Regions from separate parts of the Streptomyces sp. NBC_00647 genome, predicted to be linked through region 4. Evidence: riboswitches for the same ligand, from Rfam matches in the RefSeq annotation. Region 4 holds a riboswitch; each other region holds the start of a gene.
The links. A riboswitch is a leader RNA that binds a small molecule or an ion and turns the genes downstream of it on or off. The one in region 4 is predicted to bind cyclic di-AMP.

Region 1 (5,835 bases), 4.1 Mb from region 4:
TCGCCTGTTGCACCTCTTGCACCTCTTGCGCCTCACGTGGCTCTTTCGCCTCTCGCGACGGCTGCGGGCCTTCTGCGGTGTCGTCGTGCCGGGGCAGGTCGGATGCGTTCGGCATGGGGATTCCGTTTCCGGACGGGGATCACGTGAGGATCAGGCGGATGACGTGCACGAGCCGCTAGGAGACCGGCGTCGGGAGGCGGGAAGCCGTACCGCGGGCGGGCGCGGCCCTCTTGAGGACTTCCCGCGCGTACATGACGCGCAAGCTCACCGTCAGGGTCGCCGCGAACGCCAGCGCACCGCAGCCGATCGCCGCCCCGGCGGCCAGCGCCGTGAGCCGGTCGAGCCCCAGCGATCGTTCGAAGAGCGGAGCGGCCCCGGCCGACAGCACCGGCGCCAGGCACAGGGCCACCCAGTGCAGACGCCACTCCTCCCGCGCCCAGAGACGGCCCTCCCGGCCGGCACGCCGGGCACGGAGGGCCATCACCGCGTACGTGACGGCGTACGGCAGGACATAGGCGAGCAGCAGTCGCCGCCCCTGCGTGCCGAAGTCCAGTGAGGAGCGCACGATCCACGTCATCGCGGCCGCACCGGCCAGATGCGCGAGGACCAGAACGGGCAGCGGGGCCCACGACCGTGACACCCCGGCGACCGTGGTCCGCCGGTCCAGGGCACGCGAGGCGATCAGGGCGCCGAACGCCACGACCGAGCCCAGGTGCATGGTCGCCACACGGTTGATCTCCGCCATCGACAGACCGGGCAGGATCAGGGGCAGGCCACCCCACTCGAACCGCAGCAGGGGTGCGGTCAGCAGGAAGCCGTAGCACAGCAGCATCCAGCGCTGGTGCAGGTCGGGGAATCCGCCGACGGCGGCGAGCACACCGAACGTCACACTCATCACGGTGCCCACCAGGATCGTGGCGAGCACGATCCAGAAGGCGGCGCCGCTGAACGCGTCCTCGGGTGCGGTGCGCGCCAGGTACAGCGCGGCACCCGCCATCGAGGCGTACACGGTGACCGCGAAGACCACGCCGAGCACGCGGTGCAGCCGGGGGCGGCGCCGTACGGCGGTGAGCACCTGCGCGGGGCCGAGCAGCATCAGCAGGCCGCCCAGCACGGAGTGCACGATCATCGGGACGAGGCTGTGGCGGTACGGCTCGATCCGGGTGGCCAGCGCGTCCGCGACGTAGCGCGGCGAGACGACATGGGCCAGGAGCCACTCACCGAACGCGGGCGCGCCGGGACGCGTGTACGGCCACAGTTCGGTCATCGCGATCGGCGCGTAGCCCACGCACACGGCCGACAGGGCCATGACGGCGACACGGCGCCAGGTGTTCCCCGTTGAACGACGCACGACGACTCCCTGCTCGTGGTCGCGGCCCGACCATCGATAGTCTCGTTTGGACTATCGAGACGGTAGGGGCGGCCGCCCGCCGGGTCAACGGTCTGTCGTGTCCTCGTCCCCACGCTCCTCGTCCCGGCGCTGCACCCATTGCCAGAAATCAACCATCATGCGCTCGTACCGGATGCCGAACTCCAGCGCGTCCCGCTGCCCGCGCGTCAGCAACTCGCCGACGCTCGATGCGAGTTCCTCGTAGTCGTCCAGGGTCCGACCGTGCTCGTCGAGCTGTACGGGACCGAGCAGTTCGGGCCGGCCACCGAACCACAACTTGAGAATGCCGCGTTCCCGCGCCTCCACCGGGACGAAGGCGGGGTCGTCGAGCCACCCCTGGAGGGCCGCCCTGCCCTGGTCCGTCAGCGTCAGCACCCTGCGGTTGCGGCCGCTCTCCTGTCGCACCTGCGACAACAGCCCGCCCTCGAGGAGGCGGTCGCACTGCGCGTACACCTGTGCGTGCGGCACCGACCAGAAGGGCGCGACCGTACGGGCCGCCTCCACCTTGACGTCGTACGCGCTGGCCTCGCCCAACTTGTCGATGATGCCGAGCACGAGAAAAGAGGCGGTGGTCAACCGAGCATCAGCCATGGGGCGACCGTATCGCCACCCGATCACCACGCGGCAGGCGCCGCCCGACGCGAAGAAGCTCCGGGTGCCCGGCACAATGCGGGGTAGACGGGCGATCACACAGCCGACCGCACTTCAGGCCCGCGGGGCACCCACGCAAGGAGTTCCTGTGACCACCTACGTCATCACCGTTCCCGGGACATTCGTCCACGGCCTCTCGGACGCGTCCCGTGCCGACGTGGAACGCAGGCTTCGCCCTCAGGACCCCCAGAACACGGACCTGGGCGAGACCGAAGAGCTGAGCCTGCTGACCGTCGACGAGAACCGCACGTTCTCCGTCCGGCTCGAGGTCGAGGCGGCGAACCAGAGAAGCGCCGAGGCCGAGGCCGTCCGGCTCGTCTCCGGCGCACTCCGCGACAGCGGCCTGTCGGAGGACGACGCCCCGCTGGGGCCGGCCGCCGTCACGGGGATCGACCGGGAATTCTGACAGCGCCCGCCACCACGACGTTCCTCCGGAGGTCCGGGCCTGTCTCAGGCCGGACGGACGACGCTGTGGATCGCCCCCTGCCCGGCGTAGTGGATCGACTCCTCGGCGATCCGCGCACCGGGACTCGGGGCATGGATCATCATGCCGCCACCGATACAGAGGCCGACATGGCTCACGTTGGCGTGGAAGAAGACCAGGTCACCGGGCTGGATACCGGTGAGGGCGATCGCGGGCCCGACCCTGGCCTGGTCCTGCGTCGAGCGGGGAAGCAGCACCCCGGCACTCTTCCAGGCCGCCTGGGTGAGACCGGAGGGGTCGTACGAGCCGGGTCCGGACGCGCCCCACACGCACGGCCTGCCGACCTGCGCACGGGCGAAGGCGACCGCCTCCGCGGCCCTGGTGTCGTAGCCGACGACCGGTGCGACGACCGGTGCGACGGCGGGAGCGGCACCGGTGCCGGCTCCTGCTCCGGCGCCGGCACGCGTGAGGCTGTCGATGTCGAACCCCGGAGTCGGAGTGACGGGCGCAGGGGCCGCGGGCCACGACTGGTCGCTTCCGGCCGGCCACGCCTGCCGCCACCCCGCGTCGACGGGCGGGGACGTCGACGCGAACGAAGCCGGCATGGGGGCCGGCTCGAAGTACGTGGGCAGGGGCGCCGGCGCGAAGGACGTGGGCACGGGCGCCGGCTCGAACGCGATCGGCAACGACGCCGACTGGAACTGGGTGGGCACTGGCGCCGCCTCGAACGAGGCGGGCAGGGGGGCCGACTCGAACGACGTCGGCAGCGGTGCCGACGCGAAGGACGTGGGCACGGGCGCCGACTCGAACGCGATCGGCAACGACGCCGACTGGAACTGGGTGGGCACTGGCGCCGCCTCGAACGAGGCGGGCAGGGGCGCCGACTCGAACGACGTCGGCAGCGGTGCCGACGCGAACGAAGCGGACAGGGGGGCCGACTCGAACGAGGTGGGCAGCGGTGCCGATGGGAACGGGGTGGGCAACGGTGCCGACTCGAACGAGGTGAGCCGGGGCTCCTCCGCCACCGGCCGGTACTCCATCGCCGGGGCCTGCACGACCGGCATGCTCTGCCGCGCGGCGTGCCTCGACAGCAGAGCCTGCGCGGCGGCCAGCTGGCGCCGGGCACGGTCCTTCTTGACCTGGAGCGGGGACAGCTGCGACGCGGCGTCCGGAGCGGCTGCCGCCGGCAGCGCCGCACGGACCGCCGCCCCGGGTCCCGCTGCCGCCGGGGCGCTCCCGGCCGTCAGCTCGGCCGCCGGACCCGCTGTCAGTTCCAGGACGGGGCGCGCGGTCAGTTCCGGAGTCGGACCCGCGGTCAGCTCCCGTGCCGGAGCCGCCGTCAACTCGGCCACAGGGCGGCCGGCTTGCTCCACCTGATACGTCGTCGGACCATCCACCGGACGTCTCGCACCCTGCGCCGGGCGGGCGGCTGCCTGACCGCGGTCGGGCTGCCTGTCGGCCGGAAGTACGGCCGGGACCGAGGGTCCGAGCCGGGAGCGCGCCCCGTCGAACCACTGCCGCATCAGATCGGCCTGGGCGGGATCGACGTCCGCGCGCCCCTGGCCGGCGGCTCGCCGGTCGGGCTTGCGGGAGAGGTTCGCCAGGGCCCGGGTCGCGTTGAAGTTGCCGGTGGCGTTCTCCGCCTGGTCGTACAGCGACGAAAGCCGCTGGCGGACTTCTTCCCGGGTGGGCTCCGCACGCCCGGCGGGCGGCTGGGCGTTCGTGGTCGGGGCGAGCGTCGACTCGCGCGACACGGCCATCGCCGCGACGGCGGCGTCCCGCACGCTCGGCAGGTTGGTGCCCGAGGTGGGCGGGGTGCGTTCCGGCGCCATGGGAGTGGCACTCCTTCCGTCATCCGCCTACCGGGTTAGCTGTCGGGTTCGGGCGGACGGTTCCGGAAGGTATGCCCTACGACCCTTGCCCCGTAAGGCGGTTGGGCCGATTCACCCCAAGTTCGGTGGGTCCCCGGCTCCAGCTGCCACGGGGACAGCCAGGACTCGGCGGAGGCCGCGCCGCCCGGCGAGCTTCGCCGGAGGGAGTCGGGCGACCTGGTCGCCAACTTAGCCATGTTGTGCACCCCATGTGAAGATCCACGTCCCAGATGTCCGATACGTTTTCGTGACCTTCATCGCACGACCTCGAAGGGCGACGGTGAGGGCACACGGCGTGCTCAGAACGGCGGCGGAGCAACCCCGTTGAGGGCGCTCGGAACTCCGGTCCTGTCCAGCCGCCCTGGTCCAGCCCCTTCCACCCCGCCGCTCGTGCGTCCCGCGGACCCGGGCCCGTGGTCCCGGGGCTTTCGGAAGTGCGTACGGAACTGGCGTTCCCTGACGCCTCGTTCGACATCGGCGGCGTCCGATGGTCACACCGTGACCGGTTGTGGCCGAGCTGGCCGGATCACCGCTGCGACCGCGTCCCGGCCCTACCTTCGAGGCACGGAAGACCACGCGAGCGAGTCGAGGATCCCACGTGCACGATGCGCCGATCTATGCCCAACTGATCTCCGAACGCGGCGACATACCGACGCTCGTCCGGAGCGAAGCCCGTCGGCTGCAACGCGACTTCGAATGGATCCTCAGCTGGGATCCGTCGACAGGTACGCCGCTTCCCGCCTCCGCCGCACGACTTGCGGCCGGCCCGCGCCGCGGCTTCTCCACCGGCCCGGACCCCGACGACCGGCTGGACTCGACCGGCCTCTAGGGCCCTGTCCGGTCGATCGCGGCGGAGACACGGGCGCGGTCGGTCTCCTCCCCCGTGATCGGCCGGACAGGATCCTAGAGAACCCCGGGTTCACCGCCGGGCCACTCGGCGAGAAGGGGTCCGAGCCCACCGTCGGCCCGGGACAGCAGCCCGGCGACCGTGGAGCCCGTCGCCCGGTGCCAGGTGCGCGCGCGTCGGAGCATCGCGTGGTCACCGCCCTCGACCCGAACGGCGCTCGCGGCGCAGCCCGCCTCGTCGGCACGGCGGACGAGGGCGAACGACGCCGCGGGATCGGTGACCCGGTCCCGGTCTCCGTGCAGAACGATCACACGCTTGTCCCGGAGGTGGGCCACCGGCTCACCCTCCGGGCACCAGGGTGCGAGGGCCACCACGGCCCGGACCTGTGGCGCGGCCGCGGCGCGCAGGGCGGCGCGACCGCCCATCGAGTGGCCCACGAGCACCACCGGCACCTCCCCCACCAGATCGGCGAGTTCGGCGAGCGCCTGCCGGACATCGGCGACCGGGTCGGCGTCCGCACCGTTCCACCCCCGGTGGCGGTAGCGCACCTGCCCGACGAACACGTCCTCGTCCGGCAGCGCTCGCGTCACGGCGCGCACGAAGGGCCGCATGCGCACACGGGCGACATGCCACGGACGGGACGGGGCCCTGC
Region 2 (5,835 bases), 910 kb from region 4:
AACCGATACACGACGACATACCGCCAAGTGCCCGGAAGCAGTGACTGTGTCCCGTAGTCCCGTAGCTCCGCCGAGAACGAGTCGGGCCCGGACGTGAAGGCCCTCCCCCCCGGCCACGCCGCACGATGCACCCCGTCCTCCGAGATGCAGTCCGTCCACCGAGGTGGCTCATGCACATCCGTACGTCCTTCCCCTACGAGACCACTCACGAGGACGTCCTCGTCCCTCTCTCGGACGGCACCCGTCTGTACGCCCGGATCTGGCGCCCGCTGACCGAGGAGCCCGTACCGGCGCTCCTGGAGTACAGCCCGTACCGCCTGACCGACTGGACGGCACCGCGCGACCGGCAGCGCCACCCCTGGTACGCCGGACACGGCTACGCCTCCGTCCGCGTGGACGTGCGCGGCCACGGCAACTCGGAGGGCATGCCGACGGACGAGTACGCCGAGACCGAGCCGGCCGACGGGGTGGAAGTGATCACGTGGCTGGCGGCCCAGCCCTGGTGCACCGGCAGGGTCGGCATGTTCGGGATCTCCTGGGGCGGCTTCAACTCCCTCCAGATCGCGGCCCGCGCGCCCGAGCCGCTCAAGGCGGTCGTCACGGTCTGCTCGACGGACGACCGCTATGACAACGACGGGCACTACGCGGGAGGTTCCGTCCTCGCCGTCGACACGCACTCCTGGGCGGCCACCCTGCTCGCCTTCGCCGCCCGCCCGCCGGACCCGGTGCATGTGGGCGAGGTGATGTGGCGCGACATGTGGGTGAGGCGGCTGGAGGCGCTCGACCCCTTCGTCCACACCTGGCTGGCGCACCAGACCCGGGACGCGTACTGGCGGCACGGCAGCGTCCGCGAGGACTACGGCTCGATCCGCGCGGCGGTCCTCGCGGTCGGCGGCTGGCACGACCCGTACCGCGACACGGTGCTGCGCCTGGTGGAGAACCTGCCACCGGATCGCGTACGAGGTCTCATCGGTCCCTGGTCGCACCAGTACCCGGACCGGGGCCTGCCGCCCGGACCGGCCATCGGCTTCCTCCAGGAGACGCTCCGCTGGTGGGACCACTGGCTCCGGGACGAGGACACGGGCGCGCTCTCCGTCCCCCTCCTGCGCTCGTACGTGATGGACGCGCACCCGCCGGCGACCGTCTACGAGGAACTCCCCGGCCGCTGGGTCGGCGACCCGGCCTGGCCCTCACCCTCGGTGACCCCGATCACGTACGCGCTCCAGGGCACCCCGGTGCCGGTGCGGTCCCCGCAGCACACGGGGGTCGACGCGGGCCGCTTCTTCCCCTTCGGCAACGCCGCCGACCTCCCGCCGGACCAGCGGGAGGAGGACGCCCGGTCGGCCTGCTTCGAGTTCGAGGTACCGGCGGAGACCTGGGTGCTGGGCCGCCCGCGGGTCGATCTGCGGCTGACGTCCGCGTCACCCAGGGGCCAGGTGATCGCCCGCCTCTGCGACGTGGCCCCCGACGGAGCCTCCACGCTCGTCACCCGAGGCGCCCTGAACCTGTCGGCGCGCCGCGGCCGCGACCGGACGGTTCCCGCGGAACCCGGCACCACGGAGAACGTGGCGTTCGACCTGAACGGCATCGGCTACGCGTTCCCCGCGGGCCACCGCATCCGCCTGAGCGTCTCCTCCGCCTACTGGCCCTGGATCTGGCCCCAGCCGGGCTCGGAGGCGGGCTTCACCCTCGACCCCATCGGCAGCGCCCTCGAACTCCCCGTACGGACAAGGGAGTCGGACCCCTCCATCACCTTCGGGGAACCGGAGGAGGCGGAGCCCCTCGGCGTGGCCGTCTCCGAGACGCTGGACGAACCCCGTCCGGAACGCCTGGTCCTGCGCGACGTGGCCGCGGACACCTGGCGCCTGGAGGTCGACCCGTGCCTCGGCGGCACCCGCGCGTATCCCGACGGCCTCGAATGCACGGAGGACGCGCGGGAGACGTACACGATCGACGCGTCCGACCCGCTGTCCGCCCACGCCCGCTCGACCTGGTCGATCCGTCTGCACCGCCCGGACCTGCCGTGGGACGCCCGCGTCGAGACGGCCTCCACCATCAGCTGCGACGCGCAGGACTTCATCACGTCCAACGAGGTCGTCTGCAAGGACGGCGACGAGGTCGTCTTCCACCGGACCTGGGAGAAGAGAATCCCGCGCACGGCGGGCTGACACGCGGCCGCACGGGCGGGAGTTCCCGCCCCTGCGGCCGGCCGACAGGGCTCGCGGGGGCGGGAGTTCGCCTCCGAACGACCGTCGACGCGCCGCTCGTCCCGGCCCCGGCCGCACTGCTCCCCCGGCCCGGACGCGCCACTCACGCCCGCCCGGACGCACGGCCCACGCCCGCCCGAATGCGCCGCTCAGGCCGGCCCGGTCCGCCCGGCGTCCCGACGCCGGCATGGAACACGTACGGCGAACGCCCTTGCCACCGGCCGCAGTTCAGCCCGCGCTCGCCCCGGCTCGACCCACGCCCGTCCGGGCCCGACCCACGACCGGTCCCGTCCGACCCGCCGGGCCCGCGCCTCGGCCCGGCTCGGGCCGCTTCCCCCACGAACCCCACCGCCCCGAATCCCCCTGCGTGGGGGTCCGCTTGCCGCCCTCCGGGGACTCGGCATCCCCGACAGTCGGAAGCACAATGCCCGAGTTGCCCGGCATGCCGCCTTGATGACCCTTGGTCTCGTGAGTTGAGTCACGCGCGAACCCGGACACCACCCCACCCCACCCCCTCGCCAACCCATTCACTAAAGGCAAGTTGAGGATTCAATTCCGGTCTAATCGGACGTTTCTCCCTCGCTCCAAACAGGCGAAAGGGATCTTCGCAGCCACATCTGGCCTTGTTCCGGACATGTGCTCTCGCATACGTTCTGGTCGATCCCGGGCGGATCGCCGAATCCTGCCGCCGCCCGGATACCCACCCACCCACGCACGGCAGGAGCGGGGGACCCACAGGTAAGCCGCCGATCCGGGCACACCGGACCGGCTAGGGGTGAAGCCGCGCCCAAAAGCGCGGCCGGGCATCTCCCGCCCGAACCCGACAGCTCACCTCGCAGGCGTCGGAGAGGACATTTCGTCATGCCCGCACGAGGCAAGCACCGCCGCACGAAGACCAACGTCATCACCCGGGGCATGATCGCCGCCGGAACGGGCGGCATCGCACTCGCCCTGCCGCTCGTGAGCGCGACCGGCGCCAGCGCGGCGACCCCGGCGCAGGCCCCCCAGCTCACGAAGGCCGCCAAGACCGCCGTGGTCCCCAACGTCCAGCTCATCACCTACAAGGTGGTCGCGGGCGACACCCTGTCCAAGGTGGCGCAGAAGCACCCCGAGAGCGGCGGCTGGAAGAAGCTGTACAAGGCTAACCGCGCGGTCATCGGCGACAACCCCGCCCTGATCCGCCCGGGCCTGAAGCTGACCGTGGGCACGAAGACGCTGAAGTCGACGGCGGCCAAGACGGCGAAGGCGACCCCGGCCGTCGCCAAGTCCTCCGCGACCACCGCCACCCAGGCCTCCGCCAAGACGTACACGAACAACCTCGACGGCTGGATCAAGGAATCCCTGGACATCATGGCGAAGGAGGGCATTCCGGGCAGCTATGACGGCATCTACCGCAACGTGATGCGCGAGTCCTCCGGCAATCCGCTCGCCATCAACAACTGGGACTCCAACGCCGTCGCGGGCACCCCCTCCAAGGGTCTGCTCCAGGTCATCGACCCCACGTTCCGGGCCTTCCACGTCCCCGGCACGTCGATGGACCCCTACGACCCGGTCGCGAACATCACCGCCGCCTGCAACTACGCGGCCAAGACGTACGGCTCCATCGACAACGTCAACGGCGCCTACTGATCGCACCCTCACCACCACCACCCGCCGGCGGCACCTTCTCGGTCCGCCGGCGGGCGCGTTGTCTGTCGCGTTCCTCGCGTGACCGGTCCCTGGAACAGGCAGACCCTGAAGCGGATGGACCGCAGATGGACCCCTGGAGCAGGCGACCGAGTCCCTAGAAGCCGAAGAGTCGTTCCAGGACGACCGCGATTCCGTCGTCCTCGTTCGACAGGGTGATCTCGTCGGCCACCGCCTTGAGTTCCGGGTGGGCGTTGGCCATCGCCACACCACGGGCGGCCCAGTCGAACATCGGGATGTCATTGGGCATGTCGCCGAAGGCCAGCGTCGCGTCCGGGGTGAGTCCGAGGTGTGCCGCGGCGAGAGCGAGGCCCGTCGCCTTGGTCACCCCGCATGGCTGGAGTTCGACGGTGCCGGGCCCGGACATGGTGACCGTCGCCAGCGAACCGACCACTCCCCGCGCCGCGGACGCCAACTCGTCGTCGGACAACGACGGGTGGCGCAGCAACACCTTGCTGATCGGCTCCGACCAGAGGTCGTCCCGCCGCCGCACCCGCACCGCCGGCAGGGTCGGATGCGGCATCACGTATCCCGGCTCGATGAGCGTCAGCCCGTCCACGCCGTCCTGGTCGACCGCCGCGTACAGCAGACCGACCTCCGCCTCGATCTTGCCGAGCGCCGTCTCCGCCAGCTCCCTGTCCAGGGTCACCGACCACAGCATCCGGTCCGCCCCGGCGTCGTACAGCTGCGCCCCCTGCCCGCACACCGCCAGCCCCTCACCGCCGAGTTCGTCGAGGAGCGGTCGTACGCGCGGCGCGGGGCGGCCCGTCACCACGAGGTGCTGGGCACCCGCCTGGGTCACCTTCGCCAACGCGGCCCGCGACCGGTCGGAGAGGGTGTCGTCGCCGCGCAGCAGCGTTCCGTCCAGGTCAGTGGCGATGAGTGAATATGCAGTCGGAGCGGCCATGATCCGAAGAATACGGATCGAACGACTCATCGGCCCGGCGTGAACCGGACGACGTCCGGTATCCCGTCAGCAACGCCGTTCACCGTACGGTGGTTAGCGCGTTGCGACCGCTTCGGATCACGCAAGGTCCACTTCCGCCCAAGCAGACTTTCCCGCACATGACCGACCACAACACCCCAACACCACCCGGCGGCGGGCGGGCCCGGCGACGGTACACACTCCTCCAGGAATCACCGACCACCATCGACAAGTCCGGGGAGAGACATGTCTTTTGAGTCCTTCGAGTCCCCTGCGCCGCAACCTCGCCCATCCGGCGCGGTGACCCCCTTCCGGCAGCACCTTCGCACCTCTGCCGAAGCCGTGATCCGGCGCTTCCCCGAATCCCTCCGGTCCGAGATCTACGCCCTGTCCTTCCGGATCTGGCGGATCGACGGGGACGAGCGTCACCCGTACGTCGCCATCGGCTACAACACCGAGACCCAGTACGGGCAGGAGACCTACCCGGAGGACCCGGGAGAGGCCCGCTGGAACTACGCCCTGTGGCTGCTGGACGGCTTCGAGATGCTGGGCAACATCCCCCAAGACCCTGCCGGCAGCCCTCTGTACGTGGACGAGGTCAAGGAACTGGGGATCTGGTTCGACGGTGACCACGACTTCCTCACCATGGACCTTCCGGAGGAAGAGGAGGACGAACTGGACGCCAGGTCCGACCTTCTCCGGCTCCACTTCTACGACGCCGTCATCGACCTGGCCCGCCGCCTCCACGCCGACGGCTGCCTCGCGGAGATCTTCGGCCGCCCCCTCCCCGTCGTCGTCTTCGACATGGACTGCCCGGGGTGGGAGATCGAGGCCACCCGGGCCGCCAACCCACCTGAGCCCATTGCGGACTTCATCGCCTGGCAGCAGGGCGCCATCTATGAAAGCGCGCCGAGGACCGAGGAGTTCCTGATCCGTCTCGACGCGGAGTGGCTCGAGTACTTCCGCGCCATGGCCGACGTCCTCGTGACCCGCTTCGGCGTCTCCCGCGCGGAGGCC
Region 3 (5,835 bases), 1.1 Mb from region 4:
GGCGTGTGGCGAACCCGGAGGCACCCGAGGCCGCGGACCGCGAGCGCGACGAGGACAGGGACGCGGCGACACCGGAGACCGGGCCGGCCGACACGGGCGCCATCGCTCCCGTGCGCTTCCAGTCCAGATGGGTCGCCGGGATCTCCTCCAGGAAGCGGGAGGGCGGGTTGTACGAGGGCTGCCCCCAGGCACTGCGCATCGACGACCGGGTGAGGTAGAGCCGCTCCCGCGCGCGGGTGATGCCGACGTACGCCAGGCGCCGCTCCTCCTCCAGCTCCTTGACCTGTCCGAGGGCGCGCATGTGCGGGAAGACGCCGTCCTCCATGCCGGTCAGGAAAACCACGGGGAATTCGAGGCCCTTGGCGGTGTGCAGGGTCATCAGGGTGATGACGCCGTTGCCGTCCTCCTCGTCCGGGATCTGGTCGGAGTCGGCGACGAGCGCGACCCGCTCCAGGAACGCGGAGAGCCCGCCGGTGGTCTCGCCCTCACCGGTCTCCTGCTCGAACTCCAGGGCCACGGAGGCGAGTTCCTGGAGGTTCTCGATCCGGGTCTCGTCCTGCGGGTCGGTCGAGGCCTGCAACTCGGCGAGATAGCCGGTGCGTTCGAGGACCGCCTCCAGGATGGTGGCCGGGCCCGCGCCGGACTCGACGATGGTGCGCAGGTCCTCCATGAGCGTGTTGAACCGCTTGACCGCGTTGGTGGAGCGCGCGGCCATGCCGTAGGCCTCGTCGACGCGGCGCAGCGCCTGCGGGAAGCTGATCTTCTCGCGCTGCGACAGCGCGTCGATCATCGCCTCGGCACGGTCGCCGATACCGCGCTTGGGCACGTTCAGGATGCGGCGCATCGGGACGGAGTCCTCGGGGTTGGACAGCACCCTGAGGTACGCAAGGACGTCCCGGACCTCCTTGCGCTCGTAGAAGCGGACGCCGCCGACGACCTTGTAGGGCAGGCCGACGCGGATGAAGATCTCCTCGAAGACACGGGACTGCGCGTTCGTGCGGTAGAAGACCGCGACGTCGCCGGCCTTGGCCTCGCCCGCGTCGGTGAGACGGTCTATCTCGTCGGCGACGAACTGGGCCTCGTCGTGCTCGGTGTCCGCGACGTAACCCGTGATGTTCGAGCCCGCGCCCGCGTTGGTCCACAGGTTCTTGGGGCGGCGGGACTCGTTGCGCTCGATGACCGCGTTGGCGGCGGTCAGGATCGTCTGGGTGGAGCGGTAGTTCTGCTCGAGGAGGATCGTCGTCGCGTTCGGGTAGTCCTCCTCGAACTGGAGGATGTTGCGGATGGTCGCGCCGCGGAAGGCGTAGATCGACTGGTCGGCGTCACCCACGACGCAGAGCTCGGCGGGCGCCAGGTCGAACTCGCTGGGCGGCACGTCCACGGGGTGCTCGGAGGTGCCGACGAGCTCCCGCACGAGTGCGTACTGCGCGTGGTTCGTGTCCTGGTACTCGTCGACCAGGACGTGCCGGAAGCGGCGGCGGTAGTGCTCGGCGACGTCCGGGAAGGCGCGCAGCAGATTGACCGTGGTCATGATCAGGTCGTCGAAGTCGAGCGCGTTGGCCTCGCGCAGCCGCGACTGGTACATCGCGTACGCCTGGGCGAGGGTCTTCTCGAAACCGTCGGTGGCCTGGGCGGCGAAGTCCTCTTCGTCGATCAGCTCGTTCTTCAGGTTCGAGATCTTGGCGCTGAACGACTTCGGCGGGAAACGCTTGGGGTCGAGGTCGAGATCACGGCAGACGAGTGCCATCAGACGCTTGGAGTCGGCGGCGTCGTAGATCGAGAACGACGAGGTGAATCCGAGCTGCTTGCTCTCGCGGCGCAGGATGCGGACGCAGGCGCTGTGGAAGGTCATCACCCACATCGCGTTGGCGCGCGGGCCCACGAGCGCCTCGACGCGTTCCTTCATCTCGCCCGCGGCCTTGTTCGTGAAGGTGATCGCGAGGATCTGGCCGGGGTGGACGTTGCGCTCGCCGAGCAGATGGGCGATCCGGTGGGTGAGCACACGGGTCTTGCCGGAGCCGGCGCCTGCCACGATGAGCAGCGGGGAGCCGGAGTGGACCACGGCCGCGCGCTGGTTCTCGTTCAGTCCGTCCAGCAGGGCCGCCGGGTCCACGACGGGCCTGGGCGCGCCGTCGCGGTAGTACGCGTCCCGGCTCGGCGGCGCGTCGAACTTCCCGCCGAACAGATCGTCCGGAACCGACTCCGGTCCGTGATCGTCCTCGGGCGGCGGCGGGTGCTCGTCCTCGTGGGCCGCGGAGGGCTTGAGGTCCGCCAGGAAGCTGTCATCAAAGAGGCTGCTCATCGCTCTCCGAGTCTAGGCCGCCCCACTGACAGCCCGCCGCCACCCCGGGAACTCGACCGGAAGTCGTGACGCGGTGCCGGGGCGGACGTGCTCGCGGTCATGGCGCCCGGGAGCCCGTGACCGCGCATGACCGGCCGATCACCCCAGGTGAGGGACCGGCGGGGGCGGAGTCGGCATCCGCCCGGTCTCCGAAAGCGCGACGCCGCGGCGACGGTGAGTGCTCCCGAGGGAGTGCTCCCTCGGGAGCACTCCCCCCATGACGTGCGCAGGCGGCCAATGCGCCCACATGTGAACGGATCGCCGCGAATACGTCGCTGACGGCGGGACACATGGTCAAGGTCACGAAAATGTATCGGGCATATCGCACATCAACCTTCACACGGGCCACACCCGTTGGCTAGCGTGCGGAAAGGCCACTCGACCGCAACCGGCGAACGTCGCCGGGCCGAGCGGCCTCCGCCGAGTTCGGCACGCCCACGAGGCCGCCGGAGCCGGGGACCCACCGACCTTGGGGTGAATCGGTCCAACCGCCTTGTGGGGCACGGACCGTAGGGCAACCTTCCGGAACCACCCGCCCGAACCCGACAGCTAACTCGGTAGGCGGATGACGGAAGGAGTCGCCTCTCTTGGCGTCGCACCGCAAATGGCGTCCTTCGGGTACGCGTATCGCAGGCATACGGACCCCGGCCCTCGCGACGGCCGCCCTCACCTCCGTGGCCCTGCTCTCCCAGACGGCGAACGCCGCCCCCTCGGCGAACCCCAGGCCCAGCCTCGAAGAAGTCGAGAAGAAGGTCAACGACCTCTACCACCAGGCCGAGACGGCCACCGAGAAGTACAACGCGACCCGGGAGAAGACCGCCAAGCAGAAGGAGCGCGTCGACACCCTGCTCGACGACGTCGCCGAGCGCACCGAGAAGCTCAACACCGCGCGCGAGGAGCTGGGTTCGTTCGCCGCCGCGCAGTACCGCACCGGGGCCTCGACGCCCGGCACCGCGACCCTGCTGCTCGCGGACGACCCGCAGGACTACTTCGACCAGACCCAGCTGATGAGCCGTCTGACGACCCGCCAGAAGGCGTCCGTCGACGACTACGTCGCGGAGCAGGCCGCCACCACCAAGAAGCGCGCGGAGGCCACCGAGAGCCTCCAGTCGCTGACGGCCTCGCAGAAGGCGCTCAAGACCTCCAAGGCCACGGTGCAGCGCAAGCTCACCGAGGCGCGCGGCCTGCTCTCGACGCTGAACGCCGAGGAAAAGGCGCGGCTGGCGGCGATCGAGAAGAAGAAGCAGGAGCAGGCGGCGGCCAAGGCGGCGGAGCTGGCACGGCAGCAGGCCGCCGCCGAGAAGGCCGCCCAGCAGCAGTCGTCGGGCACCACGACCGGCTCGACGACCGGCTCGACGACCGGCTCGACGGCCACCGACTCCTCGTACGCGACGAAGGCGGCCAAGGCGCTCACCTTCGCCCGCACGCAGATCGGCAAGCCGTACGTCTGGGGCGCCACCGGCCCGGACTCCTACGACTGCTCGGGCCTGACCCAGGCCGCGTGGAAGGCCGCCGGTGTCAGCCTGCCGCGCGTCACCTACGACCAGGTGAACGCCGGCACGACGGTCTCCCTCGCCGATGCCCAGCCCGGTGACCTGGTCTTCTTCTACGACGACATCAGTCACGTGGGCCTCTACATCGGCAACGGCATGATGATCCACGCGCCGAAGCCGGGGGCGTACGTCCGCGAGGAGTCGATCTACTACGACGGCACCTCGGCGATCCACAGCGTGGTGCGCCCGGCGTAGACCGGAGCAAGAGCGAGGCCTCCCGCGGGGCACGCGCGCGTGAAAGCCGAGAGGCCCCACGCGCGCGTGCCCCGCGTTTTCGTGCCCCGCACGCGCGTGCCCCCACCGGGAACGGGCCCGTGGATCCCTAGCATCGAGCGCATGCCAGATACACCGGACATGCCGGACACTCCCTCGTTCCGCGCCTGGTGGGCGGAGCGGCCGCCCGCCGCCGGCGCCGCCGTCATGGCGACCGGCATCATCTCGGTCGGGCTGCAACTGACGGGCTACGAGACCCTCTCCCGGATCATGCTGGTCCTCGCGTCCCTCGCCTGGCTCGGGCTCGCCGCGGACTTCGCCGCCCGGCTGGTACGCGACCGGGAGCGATGGACGCGGCAGGCCGGCACACCGGCCGGGCTCACCGCCGTCGCGGCGACCACCTTGCTCGGCACCCGGTTCTCCGCACTGGGGTGGCAGGGACTCGCCGAGGCCCTGCTCGCACTGTCGGGCGCGCTCTGGCCGGTGCTGCTCCTGGCGGTCGTACGGCACTGGCGGCGTCGTATGGCGGGAGGCGTGTTCCTCGCCTGTGTGGCCACACAGGGACTCTCGGTCCTCGGCTCGACGATCGCCACGGCCGTGGGCGCGGACTGGCTCGCGCATGCCGCGCTGGTGCTGTTCTGGCTGGGGATCGTGCTCTACGGGGTGTCGTTCGCGCACTTCGACCTGTGGGAGGTGAAGCGGGGCGCCGGGGACCACTGGGTGGCGGGCGGCGCACTCGGGATCTCGGCGCTGGCCGGGGCGAGACTCGTCGCCGCGCACCATGGGAGCCCGTACCTGTGGAACGACGACGACCAGGGCGTCCTGCGCGCCACGACCGGCGCGCTGCTCGCGCTCGACCTCACCTGCTACTGCGTGCTTCTCGTCACGGAGGCGGTGTGGCCGCGCCCGCGGTACGACGCATTGCGCTGGTCGACCGTCTTCCCGATGGGAATGACGGCGGTGTCGACCCTCTCGGTCGCGGCCGCCCTCGATGTGTTCTGGCTGAAGGGACCGGGCCAGGTGCTGCTGTGGTTCGCGGTGGCGGCGTGGCTCGTGGTCGCCGCGGGCGCCGCCCTCGCCGTCAGGTCCGCGGTGCGGGGGTGAGGGGGCCGGTCAGGGCCGCGGCGCCCGGGCCGAAGGGGCTGATCAGGTCCACAGGACGGCGATGAAGATGTTCGCGACGGTCAGCAGCCCCACGAGGCCGAAGAGGCCCTTGTCCACCTTCTCGTCGTCCCGCTTCACGTAGACGAGCCCGAGGATCACGATCAGCAGCGCCAGCTTCACACCGATCTTGACGTTGTTGACCGTGCTGCCGTCGGCCTGGTTCAGCCCGACCAGGGCGACGCCGGTGACCAGCATGGTCAGGGCGCCGTGCAGCATCGCGGGGACGAAGCGGGCGGTGCCCCGGCCCATCGCCTTCATCTGGGTCAGGAAGCCGCCGAGGAGCGCGGCGATGCCGATGATGTGCAGGCCGACGAAGAGATGGATGAGTACGTCCATGGGGCCGGAGCCTAATCGCACACCTTGACGCCTCTTCCCACCGGGCCACCCCTCCGTCCCGCCCCCCCGTCCCGCCCCTTCGCTCCCCTCCCTCTAGTCACCGGGCCATCCCGTGTCATCCATAACACCGGAGCCACTCCGGTTGTCCGGGATTCGTCGCATCGGTCATCACCCTGCGTGAAGGCGGCGACGGCAAGCCAGGATCTCGGTCACATAAGGTCACCAGGC
Region 4 (5,835 bases):
GGCCCTCGCCTACGCGGCCCGCGCGACGACACCGGTGCCCGCGCCGCCGCCCTGGCCGGCCCACGGGTACGCGCACAGCTACGGGTACGCCACCCAGCACGCACAGCCGTACGCCCCGCCGGTGCCTTATCCCGCGTACAACCCGTACCGCTCGTAGACGCGGCACCGCACCGGCACCGCCGGCCCCGACGCCGGCGGGAAACGGCATCACCGGCAGGGCACCGCCGGGGCCCGGCATCCCCGTCGGCTCGGCACCGCCGGTCGATACCGGCGGTGCCGTGCGCCCTGTCCTCCGGCGGTTACGCCGACGCCTTGGACAACCGCGTCAGTTCGTCGTCCGTCAGGACCAGGTCCGCGACCCCCAGCAGGGCCGGGAGCTGCTCCAGCGTCCGGGCGGAGGCGATCGGCGCGGCGACCGTCGGCTGGGCGGCCAGCCAGGCGAGGGCGACCGTCGCGACCTCGGTGCCATGGGCCTCGGCCACCTCGTCGAGGGCGGCGAGGACCCGCTGCCCGCGTTCCGTGTCGAGGTGCTTGGCCGCGGCCCCCGCGCGGGGCGAGTCGACCGTCGTGCCCGGGCGGTATTTGCCGGTGAGGAAGCCGGCGGCGAGCCCGAAGTAGGGGACGGCGGCCAGGCCGGCCCGGGAGGCGATGTCCCGCCGGGCGCCCTCGTAGGTGTCGCGCGAGACCAGGTTGTACTGCGGCTGGAGCGCGACATATCGCGCGAGGCCCTCGCGGTCGGAGAACTCCAGGGACTCCAGGAGCCGCTCGGGCGAGATGTTGGAGGCGGCGATGTGCCGCACCTTGCCCGCCGTCACCAGCTCGTCGAGGGCGCCGATGATCTCGTCGACCGGCACCTCAGGCTTGTCGAAATGCGTGTAGTAGAGGTCGATGTGGTCGGTACCCAGGCGGCGCAGCGACGCGTCGGCCGCGGCCTTGATGTTGGCGCCGGACAGGCCCGGGTACGCGGGGTGCTGGCTGACCTTCGTGGCGACCACGATGTCCGCGCGGTTGCCGCGGGTCTTCAGCCACTTGCCGATGATGGTCTCGGACTCGCCGCCCTCGTTGCCCTCGACCCACGACGAGTAGGAGTCGGCCGTGTCGAGGAAGTTGCCGCCGGCGGCCGCGTAGGCGTCGAGCACCGCGAAGGACCGGGTCTCGTCGGCCGTCCAGCCGAAGACGTTGCCACCGAGGGAGAGCGGGAAGACCTCGAGGTCGGACGAACCGAGCTTGCGAAGAGAAGTCATGCCCGACGTCAACGCCCCCACCTGATGCATGTATTCCGCACCCACTCCTGCGGGCCTGGTGAGAGGGTGCGTCCACACACGGCGGACCGGCAGCCCTGACGTCGGGGGGGTGTCGTCAGGACCGCCGGAGACAAGGAGAGCCGCGCGTACGGCCAGGAGCCGCACGCGCCGCGAGGCACACGGACCACGAACCCTCGGGCATGAGGGGTCGCGCGTACGGATCAGCGCGCGTACGGCTCAGAGGTCATACGGCTCAGAGCTCGTACGGGATCAGGAGCCCGTACGGGTCGGAAGTCGTACGGGTCAGGGGTTGAGGCCCTTGCTCTGGAGCCACGCCATCGGGTCGATGCCGGTGGCGGCGCCGCCGGGGTGCACCTCGAGGTGCAGGTGCGGCCCGGTGACATTGCCCGTCGCACCGACGCGCCCGATGACATCACCGGTGGCGACCTTCTGGCCCACGCTGACGCTGATGGACGACTGGTGGCAGAACCACAGCTCCGTACCGTCGTCGAGGGTGAGGATCGTGCGGTAGCCGTACGATCCGGCCCAGCCGGCCTCCGTGATGGTGCCGCTGTGGATCGCCTTGATGAGCGTTCCGGTGGGCGCCGCGAAGTCCAGTCCGGTGTGGTACCCGGAGGACCACATGGAGCCGGCCTCGCCGAAGGTCGAGGTCAGGGTGTACGAGGAGGTCGGCAGCGAGTAGCTCTTGGCGAGCTCGGCGAGGCGCTCGGCCTCGGCCTTCGCCTTGGCCGCGTCCTCCGCCTTCTTCTTCACCGCGGCGGCCTTGGCCTCCGCGTCGTCCTGCTGCTTGGCGGCGAGCGCGACGGCCTTCTTCGCGGCGGCGGCCTGGGCGGCCTGCTGGGCGGCGGTGTCGACCTGGTTCTGCTGCGACTCGGCCTGCTGCATGATGCGGGCGCGCAGCGCCTCACCGGCGTCCGTGGCGCCCTGCGCCGTGTCGACGCTGGTCAGACCGGCGCTCGTCAGCGGAGTGGTGGAACCCTTGGGAGCGCTGGATCCGCCGTCCGATATCAGGGCCTTGGCGGACTCGGTGACCGACGACAGGTCGGGCAGCGAGATCGAGACGGGCGCCTTGCCCGGCGCGGCGGTGGCCATGCCACCCGCACCGACGGCGGCTATGACACCCACGCCGAGAACGGTGGAGCTGCGGGCGAGTCCTCCGCCGCGCTGCTTGCCTACGCGGTGCCGGCCGCGGACGGGAAGAACGGAATCCTCGGTGGGGTTCCACTCTTCCCAGGTTCCCTCGTCCTTGCCGGAGGCATAGCCGAAGGTGTGAGTGTCATTCGGCGCGAACGAGGTTGGCTGAGCAGGCCGGTTGGACGCCACGTGGGCGCACTCCTTTCCTTCCCTGTCGCCTACCGGGTTAGCTGACGGGTTCGGAGCAGGAAGGTCTCCTACGCGCGTATAACCACCGTGCTTCCACGGCGCAATACGCTCGATTCACCCCAAGTAGGTGGTTCCCCGGTTCCTTTGCAGGATTCGGCACGTGCGCACGGAGCCATCTCTTGTGACGGCTGGGACGACCGCGCTGCGTTATCGAACGTTAATAGACTCAGGCACCGGATTCCAAGCTGTTCCGACTGATCATTAACAGCTTTTGGCCAGGACTTTGGGGTCATGGACGATGAAAAACGGGCGAGTTGACCACCCGGCATCGGCACGGATTTATTTGACGGTGCGTCAGATGTTATGCGGAGGGGCATCGTCCGATCACTCCTCGTGACAACGGTCGAGAAGGCCGTACGCGTCGCGGGTGACGACCCCCGAGCAGCCCCTGGACCGCTCGCCGGGCCCACCTCAGACGCGCCGGACGGCGAGCAGCGCCATGTCGTCCGTCAGGGCGCCGCCGGTGTGCCGGCGGACCTCCTCGGCGAGGGCGGTCAGCAGCGCGTCGGGGCCGGGAAAGGCCCGTCCCGCCAGCCGCTCGGCCGGATCGTAGAACTCCCCGCGCGGATCGCGGGCCTCGGACAGACCGTCGGTGTGCAGGAGCATCGTCGTCCCGCGCGGAAAGCGGGCCGTCAGCACGCGGTCGGGCCAGGTCCCCAGCTCGCCCATCCCGAGGGGCAGCGCGAAGGACTCGGCGACGAGCGCGACGATCGTGCCGTCGGGATGCAGGAGCAGGGGCGGCGGATGGCCGCGGTTGACGATGCGCACGATGTCCTCGTCGCCCGGGATCTCCGCGAGGACGGCGGTGGTGAACTCCTCGAACGCGTCGGGGCTCTCGTGCCGCGTGCCCGGGCGCGTCAGCGCCCGCTCCAGGCGCCGTGCGACCGCCACCAGGGACTCCTCCTGCTCGGCCGCCTCCCGGAACGCCCCGATCACGACGGCGACGGCGGCGACGGCGGCCATCCCCTTCCCGCGTACGTCGCCGACGACCATCCGCACGCCGTACGGCGAGTCCTGCACCGCGTACAGGTCACCGCCGATGAACGCGTCCGCCTGCGCCGCCTCGTACCGCGCCGCGACGTCGAGGCCGTCGATCCGCGCCTCGGGCTCGGGCAGCACGGCACGCTGCGCGAACTCGGCGATCTCCCGCACGGAGGCGAGCCGCTCGTCGCTGCGCCGGACGAGGATGTTGATGAGGGCCGCGAGCACGGCGGCCGTCGCCACGGTGACCGATTCGGTGACCGCGTCGACCTTCAGGGCGATGTCGAGCAGGTAGTGGACCAGCAGCACCGCGCCGACGGCGAGAACGCCGGTGAGGACGGTGCCGCGCAGCGAATAGAGGGACGCGGCGACCAGGGGCGCGGCCGTGAAGAGGGGGGCCGCGGTGAAGTCCGACGGCGTGAAGTAGTCGTAGATGATCCCGGCGACCACGAGCAGCACCGGCAGGGTCCGGAGCAAGGTGCGCGCGAAGGAGATCCTGCGGGGAGCCGCTCCCGCCGGACCGGGCAGCCGGGCGCCCCCGGGCGACGACCCGTCGGCGCGGTCACGCGGTTCTCCGGTTCGCTGCTCACCTCCTGGCTGCCCCACCCGTCCAGAAGACCGGGAGCGGGGACGGCGGGCGACCCGTGTGGCCCGACCGGGGGACGTCACCGGTGGCCGGAGGTGGACCTGTCCGCAGCACCGGCCGGGAGGCGAACGATTCCGCGGAGAACCGGCCGGAGGGCACAACACCAAGGGCCGGAACTCGTGAATCCGAGTTCCGGCCCTTGGCCTTCAGTAGCGGGGACAGGATTTGAACCTGCGACCTCTGGGTTATGAGCCCAGCGAGCTACCGAGCTGCTCCACCCCGCGTCGTTGAGACCAGTGTACGCCATCCGCGGGACCCGAAGCACACGCGTTCAAACGCGCCCCATCAGAGAGGCCGCGGGTGGGCTAGTCCGGGAGATGCAGGTTGGGGGCCTGGGCGCGTTCCGCGTACTCGGGGAGGACGACGACGTCGGCGCCCGCGGCGGCGAGGAGCCCGTTCCCGTCGGCGTCCGCGACGAACGTGTCGGGCTCGCGCCAGGCGGTGACGACCCGTCGCACACCGGCGTCGAGGATGAGCCGGGCGCAGGGCGCGGGCCGGGAGGCGCGGCGGGCGCACGGTTCCAGGCTGCTGTAGACGGTGGCGTCCGCCAGCCGCGGATCGGCCGGGTCGATCTTGGCGAGGGCGGCCTCCTCGGCGTGCACGACGGGGTCGTCGCCCTCGCGGGAGTGACCCCGGGCCAGCTCGGTCCCGTCGGCCGCGACGACCACGGCGCCCACGCTGAACGCGGTCTCCGAGGGCGGGCACAGCGCCGCCAGCTCGCAGGCGAGCTCCAGCCACCGCCGGTCCGCCGCGGAGGCGAGCGAGCCGGTGCCGGGCGCGGTGGGGACGTACCGGATGAGCACGACGTCACCGACGGGCCGGGTCTCCACCAGCCGCATCCGGCCGGGGGGATACGTCCCCGTTCCGAACAGCCGCGGCGCGTCCGGCTGTCCGACGAAGAGGGGGGCGACGGCGAGCTGCAGTTCGTCGGCGAGGCCCTCCCGCACGAGCTGGGTGTGGACCTTCCCGCCCCCTTCGACCATGAGCCGACCCACGCCCCGTTCGTCGTGGAGGTGTTCCAGCAGCACACGCCAGTCGAGTTCGGGGCCGGTCGTGACGACAGCGACGCCCGGGATGCCGTGCAGCCGGGCGGCCGCGCGGGGCGCGCCCTCGTCGGTCGTGTAGACGACCTTTTCGCCGCCCGTGTGCCAGAACTGTGCCTTCGGGTCGAGGTCGCCGGAGCCGCTGACGGTGACCTTCAGCGGGTACTCGGGGCGGCCGGCGGCGACGCGGGCCGCGCGCCGGTCGGCGGAGTTGACCAGGAGCCGCGGATTGTCCGTGCGCAGGGTGCCTGCGCCCACCAGGATCGCGTCGCTGGACGCCCGCACCTCGTCGACCCGGTCGAAGTCGGCCGCGCCCGAGAGCAGCAGCCGCTCGGGGCCGGTGTCGTCCAGGAAGCCGTCGAGGGAGACGGCGGCGGACAACAGGACGTAGGGACGGGGCATCGGGGCGCATCCTCCGGTCGCACGGGCACAGTGGTTCAAGTTTTAAACAATACCTAGACTGGGTCCATGACGACCCGCTGGCTCTCCGCCGCCGAACAGCGCGCCTGGCGCTCGT

Region 1: linked by a shared signal. The riboswitch ahead of OG788_RS04410 (NlpC/P60 family protein) and the one ahead of OG788_RS22345 (M23 family metallopeptidase) in region 4 are both predicted to bind cyclic di-AMP.
Region 2: linked by a shared signal. The riboswitch ahead of OG788_RS26495 (LysM peptidoglycan-binding domain-containing protein) and the one ahead of OG788_RS22345 (M23 family metallopeptidase) in region 4 are both predicted to bind cyclic di-AMP.
Region 3: linked by a shared signal. The riboswitch ahead of OG788_RS27530 (NlpC/P60 family protein) and the one ahead of OG788_RS22345 (M23 family metallopeptidase) in region 4 are both predicted to bind cyclic di-AMP.

Annotation. Positions count from the first base shown of each region.
Region 1 is NZ_CP109040.1:1,005,588-1,011,422, forward strand. Features, by position in the region: gene OG788_RS04395 (DUF2306 domain-containing protein) at 176-1,351, opposite strand; gene OG788_RS04400 (PadR family transcriptional regulator) at 1,436-1,981, opposite strand; gene OG788_RS04405 (hypothetical protein) at 2,130-2,447, shown strand; gene OG788_RS04410 (NlpC/P60 family protein) at 2,492-4,297, opposite strand; cyclic di-AMP (ydaO/yuaA leader) riboswitch at 4,306-4,478, opposite strand; gene OG788_RS04415 (hypothetical protein) at 4,935-5,165, shown strand; gene OG788_RS04420 (alpha/beta hydrolase) at 5,240-5,835, opposite strand, start outside.
Region 2 is NZ_CP109040.1:6,017,289-6,023,123, reverse strand. Features, by position in the region: gene OG788_RS26500 (CocE/NonD family hydrolase) at 171-2,168, shown strand; cyclic di-AMP (ydaO/yuaA leader) riboswitch at 2,903-3,064, shown strand; gene OG788_RS26495 (LysM peptidoglycan-binding domain-containing protein) at 3,069-3,836, shown strand; gene OG788_RS26490 (HAD family hydrolase) at 3,991-4,800, opposite strand; gene OG788_RS26485 (hypothetical protein) at 5,161-5,835, shown strand, end outside.
Region 3 is NZ_CP109040.1:6,235,410-6,241,244, reverse strand. Features, by position in the region: gene pcrA (DNA helicase PcrA) at 1-2,302, opposite strand, end outside; cyclic di-AMP (ydaO/yuaA leader) riboswitch at 2,750-2,921, shown strand; gene OG788_RS27530 (NlpC/P60 family protein) at 2,929-4,089, shown strand; gene OG788_RS27525 (tellurite resistance/C4-dicarboxylate transporter family protein) at 4,231-5,211, shown strand; gene OG788_RS27520 (hypothetical protein) at 5,254-5,607, opposite strand.
Region 4 is NZ_CP109040.1:5,106,870-5,112,704, forward strand. Features, by position in the region: gene OG788_RS22335 (PrsW family intramembrane metalloprotease) at 1-157, shown strand, start outside; gene OG788_RS22340 (aldo/keto reductase) at 300-1,244, opposite strand; gene OG788_RS22345 (M23 family metallopeptidase) at 1,548-2,588, opposite strand; cyclic di-AMP (ydaO/yuaA leader) riboswitch at 2,600-2,757, opposite strand; gene OG788_RS22350 (PP2C family protein-serine/threonine phosphatase) at 3,060-4,235, opposite strand; tRNA gene OG788_RS22355 (tRNA-Met) at 4,426-4,499, opposite strand; gene OG788_RS22360 (dihydrofolate reductase family protein) at 4,581-5,720, opposite strand; gene OG788_RS22365 (MarR family transcriptional regulator) at 5,787-5,835, shown strand, end outside.